One region of the Marinobacter excellens LAMA 842 genome, then DNA from elsewhere that is predicted to be linked to it. Evidence: predicted binding sites of a transcription regulator. Region 1 holds the regulator's gene; the other holds the start of a gene.
What was found. Region 1 encodes sigma-54, which starts transcription at its own class of promoters, with help from an activator protein. Its sites were predicted from a motif close to ANTGGCATNNANNTTGCTNT; they were not measured.
Positions count from the first base shown of each region.

Region 2: the regulator sigma-54 is predicted to act here: its motif matches at 1,729-1,748, upstream of J122_RS03165 (PEP-CTERM sorting domain-containing protein).

Region 1 covers NZ_LOCO01000004.1:111,684-115,105, reverse strand. The annotation lists gene rapZ (RNase adapter RapZ) at 1-362, opposite strand, end outside; gene ptsN (PTS IIA-like nitrogen regulatory protein PtsN) at 403-870, opposite strand; gene hpf (ribosome hibernation promoting factor) at 969-1,271, opposite strand; gene J122_RS05405 (RNA polymerase factor sigma-54) at 1,347-2,882, opposite strand; gene lptB (LPS export ABC transporter ATP-binding protein) at 3,066-3,422, opposite strand, start outside.
Region 2 covers NZ_LOCO01000002.1:229,643-233,064, reverse strand. The annotation lists gene J122_RS03170 (PA14 domain-containing protein) at 1-1,653, shown strand, start outside; gene J122_RS03165 (PEP-CTERM sorting domain-containing protein) at 1,799-2,476, shown strand; gene J122_RS03160 (glycosyltransferase) at 2,544-3,422, shown strand, end outside.

The DNA of each region.
Region 1 (3,422 bases):
GCTTCTCGGAGGGAGGTGCGGTCATCGCTCAGGGGGTGCTTCCGGCGTGTGGCGTGGAACCGCTGCAGCAGGGACTGTTCATCGGCATCCAGAAAGATAATCTCGACAACGACTCCCGCATCGTGAAGCTGGCGATAGATCTGTTCGAAGTTGGCCAGTTCGGCAGACAGGTTGCGGGCGTCGATGCTGACGGCCATTTTCCGGAGCCGCCCCGGCGCTTCCTGTTGTGCCGCTTCCCGGGTCAGCGGGAACAGCAGTCCGATGGGAAGGTTATCAATGCAATAAAAACCCAGATCTTCGAGCACATGCAACGCGGTACTCTTACCGGACCCGGATCGGCCACTGACGATGATCAGTTTCATGATGGACGCTCCTGCCTGCTTCTGTTGGTGCTACTGCTTATCAGGATGCCGCGGTCATGCGCTGGTAAAGGGAGGCTGCATCCTGGCACTGGCGAAGCTGTTCACAGAACCCGTTGTCGTTGAATTTCTCGGCCAACTGGCTTAGCAGCTCCAGATGTTCACTGGTGGCTTCTTTGGGCACGATCAAGGCAAACACCAGGTCGACCGGCTGATTGTCGATAGCATCGAAGTCGATGCTCTCTTCCAGTGTCATAAGCACGCCGATCACACGGTCGAGACCTTCCAGGCGGCAATGGGGTATGGCGATACCCTGCCCGATACCAGTGCTGCCAAGCCGCTCGCGAGAAACCAGGTTGCTGAAGATCTCGGTATCGCTGAGGATTTCATCCTGATGATGAATTTGCTCTGCGATGGTTTCCAGTACCCGCTTTTTACTGGAGGCTGGCACTCGGCACAGCGTCAGTTCGGGAGCCAGAATGTTGTCGATGGTCAGGGATGTATCGCTCATGGATCGACTGTGATTCCGTAAAAAAAAGGCTGCGGCCGGTATGCCCCGCCGCAGCTCGTATCATTGAAACACCCGGTACGGTGGCGCGATGAGCGCGCTCAGCCGTTGCCGTGCATCCGGTCTACATTCTTTTCTTTGTGCTTGAGGATCTGGCGGTCCAGCTTGTCCACCAGCGAATCAATCGCGGCGTACATGTCCTCATTCTCTGCCTTTGCGTGGATCTCGCCACCGATGACATGCAGGGTGGCTTCGGCCATCTGACGTACCTTCTCAACTTCCAGCGTCACCTGACAGTTACTTATGTGGTCAAAGTGACGCTCCAGCTTCTCAAACTTGGTGTTGACGTAATCCTTCAGTGCAGGGGTCAGTTCTACGTGATGGCCTGAAATGTTGAGTTGCATAGGCGTCTCCTGTTGTCATCATGCCGGTGTTGCCACCGGGCTGCGTGTCCGGTGCTTCATGCACCGGAGAAAACATTAAACCAGTCGTTTGCGCTCGTTTGAAGGAGGAATGTGCATGGCCTCCCGGTATTTGGCAACGGTGCGCCGGGCCACATTGATGCCCTGTTCTCCAAGCATGGCTGCAATCTTGCTATCGCTCAACGGCTTTTTTGGAGTTTCTTCTGAAATCAGTTTCTTGATCATCGCACGAATAGCGGTGGAGGAACATTCTCCGCCCTCAGCGGTACTGACGTGGCTGGAGAAAAAGTACTTCAGCTCGAAAATGCCGCGGGGTGTGTGCATATACTTTTGCGTGGTTACCCGTGAAATGGTGGATTCGTGCATTTCCACGGCCTGGGCGATGTCCGAGAGGATCAGCGGTTTCATCGCTTCTTCCCCCTGGTCCAGGAAACCCTGTTGGTGCTCAACAATCCGGGTGGCGACTTTCAGCAGGGTTTCATTCCGGCTTTGCAGGCTTTTAATGAACCACTTGGCCTCTTGCAGTTGATCCCGCAGGTAGGTGTTATCAGCACTGCTATCGGCGCGACGGATCAGCGATGCGTAGCTGGCATTGACCCGAATCCTCGGGGCGATCTCCGGGTTGAGCTCAACTCGCCACCGGCCTTCGTGTTTTCGGACGATGACGTCCGGTATCACGTAATCCGGTTCGGCGCGGTCAACCACGTCACCCGGGCGAGGGTTGAGACTGGTAATCAGGGCCAGAACCTCGCGCAGCTGATCTTCCTTGAGTCGGCTGCGGCGCAGCAGTTGCGCGTAATCCCGGTTGCCCAGCAGATGCAGGAACTGGGTAACCACCAAGCGGGCCTGTCGAAGCCAGGGGGTATCTGGCGGCAACTGGTTGAGCTGAATAAGCAGGCATTCCTGCAGATCCCGGGCGAACACGCCGGGCGGATCGAAGTGCTGTAGCCGGTGCAAAACCGCCTCTACCTCGTCCAGTTCCAGGGGGTCCTCTTCGGTTTCGTCCTGCAGGCCGGAATGGATTTCCTCAATCGGTGAGGTCAGGTAACCGCGCTCATCCACAGCGTCCATCAGGGCGTGGGCGATTGCCTGGTCACGCTCGCTCATGGGGGTCAGGTTGAGCTGCCATTCCAGGTGGTCCTGAAGGGTTTCGGCCGGTGAATTGCGGGTTTCGAAATCCGATTCGTTCTCGTCGTCCCCTTTGCTGGCTGGCGCCGGTGCAGACTGGTAGATATCGTCCCAGGCGGTGTCTACGGGCAGGTCGTCGGGGATGTTATCCGGGATGTCGTTTTCGGAAGCCCAGTCCGGGCCATTTTCGTTTTCATCCCAGTCAGAGGCAGCCTCAGTGGCTGGTTCATCGTGGTCGGAATCCCGGTCTTTATGTTCGTCCCGGGTATCGTCATCCGTATCGGGGGTGTCAGACTGATCGTCATCCTCGGAGGTTTCCAGCATGGGGTTGGATTCCAGTGCCTGCTGGATTTCCTGCTGGAGGTCGAGGGTGGAAAGCTGAAGCAGGCGAATGGCCTGTTGCAGCTGGGGCGTCATGGTCAGACTCTGGCCCATCTTAAGCTGTAATGAGGCTTTCATAACCATGGCTCAAGATCCATAAATCAAGGGTGTCCCGGTAGTGACGTTGCCTGCTGTCAGGCAAAAAAATTGTTATACGCTGGTTACTTGCCGCTCACTGGTATCAGTATAAGCAAGTTCTTTGCCGAGTTTACTTGCTACAGATCATCAAAACAATCAGACCTCGGTCGTCGAGGGGTTTTCTTCCGCTCACAGGTGGAACTCATCACCCAGGTAGACTTCCTTGACCTGCTGGTTGGCCAGGATGGCTTCCGCATTGCCGGAGGCGATGATATGGCCGCCGGAGACAATGTAGGCGTTTTCACAAATATCGAGGGTTTCCCGCACGTTGTGATCGGTGATCAGCACGCCAATGCCCTTGTCCCGCAAATGCCGAATGATGTGCTTGATGTCACTGACTGAAATCGGGTCTACCCCGGCGAAGGGCTCATCCAGCAGAATAAACGCAGGTTCCATGGCCAGCGCTCTGGCGATTTCGACGCGCCGCCGTTCACCACCGGACAACGCCATACCCAGGCTGTCCCGGATATGGGTGATGTGAAATTC
Region 2 (3,422 bases), on a different contig from region 1:
GAATACACCTTCTACATTGCAGGTGACGACGAAACTCAACTCTGGCTCTCCCCTTCGCAGTCTCCGGAAGATATCGTTCGAATCGCCTCAACCATGGCGACCCCGCTCGATAATTTCACTCGCTACAGCTCGCAAACCTCAGGCATTCATTACCTCGAAGCCGGACAAAAATACTATTTCGAGCTGAGGCACAAAGAAGGCGGCTGGGATGACCACTTTACCGTGGCCTGGTCCGGACCCGGGCTGAATCAACAGGTGATCGATGGCCCTTTCCTGCACAGTTTTGCGCAGACAACCCCGGGCACCCAACCGGAACTGACCACCGAAGAAGCCTATGAACTCGGCTACCGTCTCGGATTTTTCGATGGTGAAAAGGGCTTGTCGTATAACGCCCAATATCCACCGCTGGATGAAGATGGTGATGGCCTCTACGACAACTGGGAAATCTATTACGGCCTGGATCCGACAGACCCGACGGATGCGATGTCAGATACCGACGGAGACCTGCTTACAGCACTGGATGAATTCTGGGCGCGCACAGATCCCAACCTTGCAGATACCGACGGCGATGGCATTCCCGATGGTTACGAATACGCTTACGGCCTTGATCCCACAGACCCAACCGATGCCTCGCGAGACCTGGATGGAGACGGATACTCCGTACTCGAGGAATACCTGGCGGGCACAAACCCACTGGATCCTGAGGATTTCCCTGCACCTGAAGCAACCTACCAGCCAGGATACGTTGGCCAGTATTTCACAGGCGTAAACTTTGACAGCTTTGTTTACACCCAGCGAGACACCGCCATTAATTTCAACTGGGGAAGTGGCAGCCCGTCTGCCAATATGCCCAATAATAATTTCAGTATTCGGTGGCAGGGCTGGTTTACTCCACCGCACACGGAAGGCACGCGCGAATACACGTTTGCCACAAGAACGGATGACGGTGTTCGCCTTTTCCTTGATGGCAATCTGGTTATCAATCAGTGGAAAAACCAATCCGCCACCACCTATACCAGTACAGCCAGCCTTCCGGCCGAGATACCCGTAGCGGTTACTATGGAATATTTCGAATCAGGATGGGACGCCTCTGCGAGCCTGGTGATATCCGATACAGCCACCGGGCAAAGTCTTAACCCGGAAAACGTGGTGCAAGCCCTCTCTCTTGATAGCACCTCCAGCGACAGCTCACTCAACGACGGCATAGACGACCTGTACAAGCTCCGATACGGCTTACCGCTGCTACAACCTGTCGCCGATCAAGTCTTTAATGACAGCGGTATTACCGTGTTGCAGGCTTACCAGTCAGGACTTCACCCGTACACACTTGAGACCGTATCTGAACCGGATGCGCCGGTAACCAGCGAACCATCTGATAATGGCGCCAGCGCGGGCAGTGTCACGCTATCCTGGACCCCGCCCCTTACACGCGTAGACGGCAGCAGTATCTCACTCAGCGAAATCTCCGGGTATTTGATCAACTACGGCCAAGCGCCAACAAACATGCCCCAGATCCTGGAGGTTCCAGCGGGCACAACTGAAGCAAGGATAGAAGGGCTCTCCTCGGGAGATTGGTACTTCACTATAAGGGTGATTGACACCAACGGACTGAGTAGCGAACCGTCAGATCCGGTTCAGTACAGTGTGCAGTAAAAGACAGATCGTCGAATTAATTTACATCGCCCAGATTAAAGAAATAATTAATGCATTAAAATCAATGAGTTAAAATCTGGCACGCTATCTGCTTTGGTTAAAGGGTGTTGTAAAAATTCGACCACTCACTGGAGGAGTGACTCAAATGAACAAACTTACACAAGGCATCGCACTGGCAGCCGCAGTTGGTTTTTCCGGTTTCGCACAGGCAGCCTACATTGACGCCGTTGCCAACGGAAATGCCCCCGGCGCAGCCGCCGAGCAAACCGTACCCGGCGATAACGATTACGCAACCCGCGTTGCCGGCACCTGGACTGCTGACGCCCCGCTATATAGCGTTGGTGACTCAGTGTTGTTCGGGCACAACCTCACCTCAACCTCAGCAGATCCGTTCAAGCTGACCTTTACCTACCTCGGTAAAGAAGCCTCTGACAACAACCAGTTCTACTGGGGTAACACCTTGGTATTCGATACCAACAGCACCCCTGACGATACTTTCAGCACTGTTTTCACTGGTGGCCTCGGAGCCCTTCTGGACTTCAAATTCACCATCCAAACCGGTCTGGACATTGTGAACGACGCCAACAACGGTGGCCAGTTCAGAACTGCTAGCCCGAGTTCCAGCACCAACTTCAACCTGTTCTTTGTTGAAGAAGATTACTTTATCATCAGTCTGGATGACGGCTACATCGGCGACGACAACCACGATGACATGGTTATTGCGGTTCGCGCCTCCAAAGTCCCTGAGCCCGGCACCCTGGCTCTGTTGGGCCTCGGCCTGGCCGGTATCGCAGTGCGTATGAAGGGCCGTAAAAAAGCCTGACATGCAACTCTGTGCTACGCTTTAAAGCCCTGCCTTTGCAGGGCTTTTCTCTTTCTGGTGGTGACCCATGGACATACTCATCGTATACGCTAGCAGTGGGCGCGGGTTAGCAAAGGATGCTGACATTCTCCAGTCGGCGATAACATCCATGGGCCATGCTTGTCAGGTAGAACATTTGCCACCAACACCGGAATGGCAAAGCCGGCTATCCCACTACCGGTATCGACTGCTAAGCCGATATCTGCCAAGTAGTGTCGGCAATCTTTACTACACCACTCGCGCAGCCATCGCGAGAACACCGCCACGTCAGGCCAGAGCGGATCTGGTCATCCACCTGGAAAACATCAGGCTATCTTATCTCAACCGTGGCAAATCCCACTGGTTGATCCCCAATCAGGAATGGTTTATTGAGTCACGCCTGCCTTACCTTCGGTTTGTTGACCGTATTCAATGTAAAACCCGACACGCTGTTGAAGTATTTTCCCGCCTGCACTCGAATGCGGCGTATCTAGGGTTTACCGGTACCGAAAAAGCATCCTCCCCAAGGCTGGCAGATAAAGCCCCTAATCTGGCAATACACATAGCCGGCAACAGCCAATTCAAAGGCACGCGTGCAGTACTGGATTGCTGGCTACAACATCCGGAGTGGCCGAAACTGATCGTTATCAGCCAACACTTGAAAGCTTCGGACTACAGCAGCGATAACATTGAAATCGCAAGCAATCTGACCGATCAGGAAATAGAAATGCTGTGGCAAAAGGCGCGCTTTGCGGTTTTGCCATCAGAGGTAGAAGGTTACGGGCAGGTGTTGGCTGAAGCGCTGGCAAACGGATGCATAACGGTCACTACGGATGCCCCACCGATGAATGAACTGGTTGAAGAGTGTCGCGGCTATCTTGCAGAGCCAGAGGAAAACCAGCCTTTCCGGCTGGGCACCCTGTTCAAG